Regions from separate parts of the Bradyrhizobium sp. AUGA SZCCT0182 genome, predicted to be linked through region 1. Evidence: predicted binding sites of a transcription regulator. Region 1 holds the regulator's gene; each other region holds the start of a gene.

The links. Region 1 encodes LexA, which represses DNA repair genes until DNA is damaged. Its sites were predicted from a motif close to TGTTCNNNNTGTGTTCNG; they were not measured.
Region 2: the regulator LexA is predicted to act here: its motif matches at 1,292-1,309, upstream of JQ611_RS39180 (PA0069 family radical SAM protein).
Region 3: the regulator LexA is predicted to act here: its motif matches at 1,314-1,331, upstream of recA (recombinase RecA).
Region 4: the regulator LexA is predicted to act here: its motif matches at 1,068-1,085, upstream of dinB (DNA polymerase IV).

What each region holds. Positions count from the first base shown of each region.
Region 1 is NZ_JAFCLY010000006.1:7,440-9,642, forward strand. Features, by position in the region: gene glp (gephyrin-like molybdotransferase Glp) at 1-770, shown strand, start outside; gene lexA (transcriptional repressor LexA) at 985-1,692, shown strand; gene JQ611_RS08745 (hypothetical protein) at 1,943-2,182, shown strand.
Region 2 is NZ_JAFCLY010000067.1:30,020-32,222, reverse strand. Features, by position in the region: gene JQ611_RS39190 (helix-turn-helix domain-containing GNAT family N-acetyltransferase) at 1-443, opposite strand, end outside; gene JQ611_RS39185 (glycosyl transferase) at 604-1,176, opposite strand; gene JQ611_RS39180 (PA0069 family radical SAM protein) at 1,331-2,203, shown strand, end outside.
Region 3 is NZ_JAFCLY010000021.1:93,589-95,791, forward strand. Features, by position in the region: gene JQ611_RS22360 (bacteriocin) at 580-735, opposite strand; gene recA (recombinase RecA) at 1,431-2,203, shown strand, end outside.
Region 4 is NZ_JAFCLY010000039.1:73,561-75,763, forward strand. Features, by position in the region: gene JQ611_RS31480 (exonuclease domain-containing protein) at 1-894, opposite strand, end outside; gene dinB (DNA polymerase IV) at 1,184-2,203, shown strand, end outside.

The DNA.
Region 1 (2,203 bases):
GGGGCAGCCGCCTCACCGAACGCGACCTGTCGCTCGCCGCCGGCATGAACTATCCGGAACTCGCCGTGATCAGCCGCCCCAAGGTGGCGGTGCTCGCCACCGGCGACGAGCTGGTGATGCCGGGCTCGATCCCGGGCCCCGGCCAGATCGTCTACTCCAACGGCTATGCGCTGCGCGCGCTGGCGCGGGCCGAGGGCGCCGAGACCATCGATTTCGGCATCGCCGCCGACACGGTCGAGGCGACCACCGACGGCATCCGCCGCGCCCGCGCATCGGGCGCCGACATCCTGATCACGATGGGCGGCGCCTCGGTCGGCGACCACGACCTCGTCAAGCGCTCGCTGGAGGCCGAGGGCGTCGCCATGGCGTTCTGGCGCATCGCGATGCGGCCGGGCAAGCCGATGATGCACGGGCGCCTCGGGGCGATGCGGGTGATCGGCCTGCCCGGCAATCCGGTCTCGTCCTATGTCTGTGGTTTCCTGTTTCTGGTGCCGCTGATTCGCGCGCTGTCGGGCCGAAAAACCATCCATCACGCGCGTGAGACCGCCCTGCTCGGCCGCGATCTCCCCGCCAACGATCAGCGCGAAGACTATCTTCGCGCACGACTTGAAGAGCGCGAGGACGGTGCGTTGATCGCGGTGCCGGTGAGCCACCAGGACTCGTCGCTGCTTGGAAATCTCGCTGCGGCACGGGCGCTTTTGATACGTCCGCCGTTTGCGCCGGCGCTGCCGAAAGGCACGCCATGCGAGTTCCTGCGCCTGCCGGAATGACGCATCGCGGCGGCCTGTTCGGGCGAAGTCGGCGCGCGTTCACCTGAAATTAAGTGGTTGCGGAACATGTATCGAACATATAGTGTCCGTTCATGATTTGTTTCGAGAGCTAGTGTCTACAAATGGGAGTTTTGGACTTCCGAATTTGAGACCGCACTCGCAACTGAACTGAACGACCACGAATTACGACGCGCCAACCGGGGGATTGCTCGAGATGCTTACGCGCAAACAGTATGAACTTCTGCGTTTCATCAACGAACGGCTCAAGGAAGCCGGCGTGCCGCCCTCCTTCGACGAAATGAAGGATGCGCTCGACCTCCGCTCCAAGTCCGGCATCCACCGCCTCATCACCGCCCTGGAAGAGCGCGGCTTCATCCGCCGCCTGCCCAACCGTGCCCGCGCCATCGAAGTCATCAAGCTGCCCGAGCTTGCGGGCGCCGGTAACGGCAACGGCCGCCGCGGCTTCACTCCCAGCGTCATCGAAGGCACGCTCGGCAAGGTCCGCGCCGCCAGCGCGCCCGCCGAGGACGATGGCAACCGTCCGGTCGCCGTTCCCGTAATGGGCCGGATCGCCGCCGGCACCCCGATCGAGGCGCTGCAGACCCGCAGCCACACCATCAGCGTACCGCCTGACATGCTCGGCTCCGGCGAACATTACGCGCTCGAAGTCCGCGGCGATTCCATGGTGGACGCCGGCATTCTCGACGGCGACATGGCGCTGATCCAGCGCAACGAGACCGCCGACACCGGCGATATCGTGGTGGCGCTGATCGACGAGGAGGAAGCCACCCTGAAACGCTTCCGCCGCCGCGGCGCCTCGATCGCGCTGGAGCCTGCCAACACCTCCTATGAAGTCCGCATCCTGCCGCCGAACCGGGTCCGGATTCAGGGCAAGCTGATCGGGCTGTACCGGAAGTACTGAGGGCGGCCCGCTTTCGCGGGCGCTTCTGTTCGGTAACGACATCCGTAAGCTCGTCATGCCCGGCCTTGTGCCGGGCATCCACGTTGTTGGCTGCAAGATCAAGACCCGGCCCTGACGGAGAACGGTGGGGCCGCGCGTCGCACAATTGCCCAGAATGCGGCAAAAACTGTGCGGGCAAGGATGGTTGGTTTGACGCGTTTTCTTCGACTCGAAGACGCAAAAACCGGGGGGACGAGACGTGGTCAGCAGTATGATCACCAAGATCACCTGGCAGAGGGCTGGACTCGTGACCGAGCCGGGCCGCTACATGCTCCGGTTCGGCTGGCTGATGGTGACGGCGGAAGATCTCGCGATCTGGCAGCAATATCCGGAGGCTGCGTTCACGCTGGTCGCGCTGCCCGGGATTGCCGACGACGGAAGGGAGCAATTCCATCTCGGCGCCTTCGAACTGCCGCTGCCGCCGATGCCCGAAGATCCGCAGCCGCCGTAGCGCGTTTGTGATCGGGCACGC
Region 2 (2,203 bases), on a different contig from region 1:
GCGCCTGATACGCCGAGCAGCCGCTCGATCTCGGCCATCGCGCCGACGAGCTTCTGGCTGCCGCCGCGCGGCAACGCGGCCAGCATCGCACCGATGTCGTCCTGCATGCTGCGCTCGAGTTTGGTGAAGGTCTGGCGTCCCTTGGGCGTCAGGGCGAGCCGGAATTGCCGCCGGTCCGCCGGCAGCGGCTTGCGGGTGAGCAATCCATTCTCATCGAAGTTTTGCACGATCCGGCTGAGATAGCCGGCATCGAGCCCGAGTTCGGCGCCGATCTCCTTGGCCGAGAGGTCTTCGCGATAGGCGAGCTCGTACAGCACCCGCGCCTCGCTGAGCGAGAACGGGCTCTTCATGAGTTGCTGGTCGAGCACGCCGAGCTTGCGGGTGTAGAAGCGATTGAAGGCGCGGACCGCCGCGACCTCTTGGTCGGAATTGTTCTGGGACATGGCGCACCTCAATTCTTGCCAATGTCATATAATTATTTGACTTTGGCAAGTATATTCAGATGCGAACCGAACCCGTGCTACTTTGCATGGGGTTGTTTTCGCGATTTTGTGTCTGAGCCCCCGGTGTCGAAGACGCGCGTGAACGCGCTGGCGGAGGCGCCTAGGCTACCACCATGATCCGGCTGCGCAGCATGGTGCGGGAGCGCCGGCCGAGCTGGCGCAGCAGCCGGGCTTCGGAACGGCGGACGTCCGGCCGGTAGCCGCCGAGCCGGTCGTAATGATCGTGCGCAATGAGAAGACCCTGTTCCGCCGAGGGCCCCGTAACCATGCGGGCGATGAATTTGAGGCCATCGCGGAAACTAGCGTCGGAATAAGGCGAGCGGGCATAGCGGAAGATCCCGGCGCGGGGCCGGCCGCTGGCCGCTACACCCTGGATGAATTGCGCGGTCTCTTCGATCCAGCCCGAGTCGAGCACGGCGCCGGCATGCAGGAACATCAGCCAGGGCGAGCGCGCTTGCCGGGCACCGGCGGCGAGCGCCGCGGCACGGCTGCCTTCAAACGCCATGAAGCGGCAGCCCGCTACGTCGGCCACGCGCTCGATCACGCCGTTCGCGGTGCGGTCCACCAGCACCACTTCGCGGATCAAACCGGCGGCGGCTCCCGGCACCAGCGCCGCCAGGGTAGCGACGGCGGGCTGTTCGACGCCTTCGGTCGGGATGATCACGCTCAGCATGAGGCTTCGTTGGCTCAAACGGTGAAAAACGCCGCTTGTTATCACCTTGTCACATTCAAAACATCCGTTGCCGTGCAGATTTTTGCGGCAGCCATGCTGTGGATTTTTCAAATGATGTTCTTGATTTGTTCTCAGCGCGTGTTACGTTCCCTGCATGAGCCGAGCATCCTCTCATGCCCTCAAGCACCCGCCGGTCACGGCGCCCTCCGAACCGGCGGGTGCTAATCCTTTTCCTGAGCTGGCGGTCGCGATCGAGCGCGAGCGGCGGCGTGGCCGCGGCGCCCAGTCCAACGACAGCGGCCGCTTCGAGGCCGAAGCCCGCGTCGTCTTCGACGATGGCTGGCAGAGCCTCGAAGACCTGCCGCCGTTCAAGACCACGGTCGGGCTCGACACCTCGCGCAAGGTCATCACCCGCAACGACTCGCCCGATATCGGCTTCGACCGCTCGATCAACCCCTATCGCGGCTGCGAGCATGGCTGCGTCTACTGCTTCGCGCGGCCGACCCACGCCTATCTCGGGCTGTCGCCCGGACTTGATTTTGAAACCCAGCTGCTCGCCAAGCCCGATGCGCCGGAGTTGCTGGAAAAGGAACTGGCGGCATCGGGCTACGAACCGCGCATGATCGCGATCGGCACCAATACGGATCCCTATCAACCCATCGAGCGCAAATACAAGATCATGCGCGGCATTCTCGAAGTGCTGGAACGTGCCGGCCATCCGGTCGGCATTGTCACCAAATCGGCGCTGGTGACGCGCGACATCGACATCCTCCAGCGGATGGCAAAACGCAATCTGGTCAAGGTCGCACTGTCCGTGACGACGCTCGATGCCAAACTCGCGCGCACCATGGAGCCGCGAGCCTCGACGCCGCCGAAGCGGCTGGAGGCGATACGGCAACTGGCGGAGGCCGGCATTCCGGCAACCGTGATGGTCGCGCCTGTGATCCCCGCGCTGAACGATTCCGAGATCGAACGCATCCTCGATGCCGCGGCCCATGCCGGCGCGAAAGAGGCGAGTTATGTGCTG
Region 3 (2,203 bases), on a different contig from region 1:
CAACGCCGCCAAGCTGAATAATGCTTGGCGGCGCTGCACCCGAGCTGGAAATTGCAATGCCCCAGCCTGGAGTATACGTCCGGGACAGGACAAGGTTGCTGAAAAGGGACACAGAATTTCGGGAACAAGTGGCAATGGGCGGAGTTGTGAAGGCGCTGCCAGTCCCAATTGCCCCGGCAGCACAAGCGGCCCCAGTGCCTCTTCCCCGAGGCTGGGGCCGTTTCTTTGGGCGCGCTTAAGACGGCTTCGAGGGCACGGCAAGCGCCAGTGCTTCGATAGCCAGTTTCCCGAATGATGGTGGCAGCGCGCCCTTTGCTGGTGAGAGAGACAACGATCAGGATAGCAATACGCTGGCTGCGGGTTGGATGCGCAACAAAGTCGTTCGCGAAATCAATGTGCGGTTATTGGTCGAAGGGAAGATGGACCGATAGAGATCGGCAAACTTGATCAAAGTTGCTCGAGGCCAAAAGCAAAAGGAAGTCTTGGAGGACGATGACGAAGAAGGGGCCGCCAATGGAGGCGGCCTCGGAGCCTTGTTCACGGTCGGAGAACGGGCAGTGCCGACTCGGGCGGCCTCGTTTACGCGACGGGCGGGTAGCTGGGTTTCGGAAGGCTGATTGCACTCGAATTGATGACGCCCTTCGAAATGACTTTACCCCCTGAGACCGATTCAAGCTCATCGTCGGTCAGTCGCTCCGCATCGGTCAGTTCGCGAATTTCATTCTGGTTGTTCATGGTCCCGCTCCGCGTTACGGCGCACTTGTGCGCCGTTGATCTGGAGCGAGTATGCCGGGAGGGCGGCCTTACTTTTCTAGGCTGGTTCTGGTGGTTGAAGTCCAGGAGAGGAAAGCCACTCGTTTATGTGAGAGGCCGTCTCTAGCTGCCTGATCTTCCTGAGCAGCACTTCCTTCTGAGGACCAGGTTTGAGCTTGGTTACCTGTGCTTCTAACCGGGCCTTCTCAGCTGCAATTCGATGTTCAAATGTGTGAGGAACGGATCGGCGACGCTGCATGATACAACCTCGTTGCTGACGGGTCCTAACCGTAGGGTTTGCATGTCCGATCCTATAAAATTCCGATCCCGGACGTCGGTTCCGAAGTGAACACTCCAAAAAAGGCCACTGCGCATTTCAACTTCGGCCACTAGGGGTCGAAACAGGCCAGTACCGGCCGGTTCGGCCTACCCATTTAGGGGGATGAACAGAGCGCGGCAACATCGCGGCGCTGGTGAGGGCCAAAAGGGGCCACCTCAAAAATCACAAGGGATCATTAACTTAGAATGGGGGCGAGAGGGGCCAGTACCGCTCTCTCTGAAAGAACATATTGCGAACAGAGAACAAAGGTGGTACAAGCATTCACCGTCAGTCGAATCCCCTGAGATCCTCGTCGTCCGTTTGTCCCGCTAGCGAATCCCCGCCATAAGGAGCACCCATGTCCGCCACTGCCCTGCGTATCGTCGAAGGATCCTCCATGGATAAGACCAAGGCCCTGTCCGCCGCGCTCTCCCAGATCGAGCGCCAGTTCGGCAAGGGTTCTGTGATGAAGCTGGGCAAGAACGATCGCTCGATGGATATCGAGACGATTTCGTCGGGCTCGCTCGGGCTGGACATCGCGCTCGGCGTCGGCGGCCTGCCGAGAGGCCGCGTCGTCGAAATCTACGGGCCGGAATCCTCAGGCAAAACCACGCTGGCGCTGCATACGGTGGCCGAAGCCCAGAAGAAGGGCGGCATCTGCGCCTTCATCGACGCCGAACATGCGCTCGACCCGGTCTATGCCCGCAAGCTCGGCGTCAACATCGACGAGCTCCTGATCTCGCAGCCCGACACCGGCGAGCAGGCGCTGGAAATCTGCGACACGCTGGTGCGCTCGGGTGCGGTCGACGTGCTGGTGGTGGATTCCGTCGCCGCCTTGGTGCCGAAGGCCGAACTCGAAGGCGAGATGGGCGATGCGCTGCCCGGCCTGCAGGCGCGGCTGATGAGCCAGGCGCTGCGCAAGCTCACCGCCTCGATCAACAAATCCAACACCATGGTGATCTTCATCAACCAGATCCGCATGAAGATCGGGGTGATGTACGGCTCGCCGGAAACCACCACCGGCGGCAATGCGCTGAAGTTTTACGCCTCGGTTCGCCTCGACATCCGACGCATCGGCGCGATCAAGGAGCGCGATGAAGTCGTCGGCAACCAGACCCGCGTCAAGGTCGT
Region 4 (2,203 bases), on a different contig from region 1:
CCGGCGGCCTCCGAACTTCCGGGCGTAAAAGTCTGAAGCAAACATGAATTCGTCGTCGCTGGCGGGATCGTCGATCATCCGCCGCAACAAATCTTCTGCATCTGCCTTATTACCGGCGCCATAAAGCAGACGGACCAACCGTTCATGGCATTCCGGCGATGAACCGGCGCGATAAAGCTGCCTGGCGAGATCCTTGTCTCCCAGCTTCTCGAAAAACTGGCCAACCTGGCAGGCGGCGCGGCTGCGCAGATCAGCGGCATAATCGCTCGGACAATCGGGACCACTGAAGATGTCGGCGACCGCTTCCTGGTGGACGCTAGGCGATTTCAGTTCGATCCGATCGAGAAGCTGGCTGTAGTGGAAGCACGCCCTCGCCTCGTCTCCATCTGTGAAACGAGCCTTAAATGACGATACCTTGTTCGTCCTCATAATGCCCAGATCGCGCAGGGCAAAGTTCTTCAAGTCTTCTTCAGTCTTGCCGAAGTAAAGGTAGAGCAGGAATTCGAGGGGCCTGACGTCATCTAAAGCAATGAATTGGGCTGCCCCACAATGCTCTGCGGCGACCCTAAATGGAACCTGCGCCAGAAAGTAATCGATTAATTTCGATTTCGGCCAAGAGGCCCGGACGTCTGTCCGCTGCGCCGCCTTTGCACCTCTTACCAACACGTCCTTGGGCAGGCACGTAACAAACAAAGCATAGTCTTCTTCCTTGAGAAGCCTGGCCTGGCCACGCGCCAGTAGCTCGTCTGCTGCCCGCTCCAGCTCCAAGATCTCCGCGTACTTAAAGAGCGACCTATTGAAGATCGCTCCCCGCCGATTGACCATCCGTATCAACAGACACTGCGCATCCTTGGAAAGGTTTTTGGAACCGCGCCACGAACGCTTCGTGTTCATCCGTGAGGATCGAGCCATAAGTCGCTCTGACAAACGCCAGCATCTCGACGAAATGGTCGTGGTAGTAATAGACGGGTAAATCCGGCCGTTTCATCCGCAGAGCCTTTGAGCTTTCCCCTGAACCGAACGCAGAGCGCCAAGTCGCCACTCCGCCGTTGCTGTAACACCGAAATCGTTCTATCTTTGTTCCGGCATGCTCTGATTTGTCAAGCAACTCATCAGGGCTGCCGCAGGCAGAAAGCCGGCTTGAAATTTTGAAGCAACGGAAGCGGTTCCTCAGCAGAGTGCGATGACCGAAAGCCGCCAGCGAAAGATCATCCACGTCGATATGGACGCCTTCTATGCTTCGGTCGAGCAGCGGGACAATCCGAATCTCCGCGGCAAGCCGGTTGCGGTCGGTGGATCGCGAGAGCGAGGCGTCGTGGCGGCGGCGAGTTACGAAGCACGGAAGTTGGGCGTCCGATCGGCCATGCCCTCGGTTACCGCAAAGCGGCAATGCTCTGACCTGATTTTCGTGAAGCCGCGATTCGAGGTCTATAAGGCGGTCTCGCAGCAGATCCACGAGATCTTTGCCGAGTACACCCAGATCATTGAACCGCTGTCTTTGGACGAAGCTTATCTTGACGTCACTGAGAATTTGCAGAGCATTCCGCTCGCGCGCGACGCCGCACTCGCGATCCGCGGGAAGATCAAGCAGGTGACGGGACTCAACGCATCGGCCGGGATTTCGTACAACAAGTTTCTGGCTAAGCTCGCCTCCGACTATCGTAAGCCGAACGGCCAGTATGTCATCACGCCCGAAATGGGACCTGCGTTTGTCGAGGCCCTGCCGGTCGGCAAGTTTCATGGCATCGGCCCTGCGACCAGCGCAAAAATGAATTCGCTTGGCCTCCATACCGGTCTGGACATGCGCAATCAGTCGCTTGAGTTTATGCAAACCAATTTCGGTAAAGCCGGAAGCTATTATTATTGGATCTCGCGCGGCGTCGACAATCGCGAGGTCCGTCCCGATCGGATACGTAAGTCCGTTGGCTCGGAGAATACCTTCTCGACCGATCTTATCGATTTTGACGCCATGCTCTTAGAATTGCAGCCGCTGATCGATAAGGTCTGGCGGCATTGCGAAGACAAAGGCACGAGGGGTCGCACGGTGACGCTCAAAGTAAAATTTGCCGACTTCGAATTGATCTCACGGAGCAGGACTGCGACCGATGCCTTCGGAAGCCGGGATGCCTTGGCGACAGCGTCGGCCGACCTGTTAAGGGCTATCTTCCCGACTAAAAAAGCAATTAGGCTTTTAGGCGTCTCG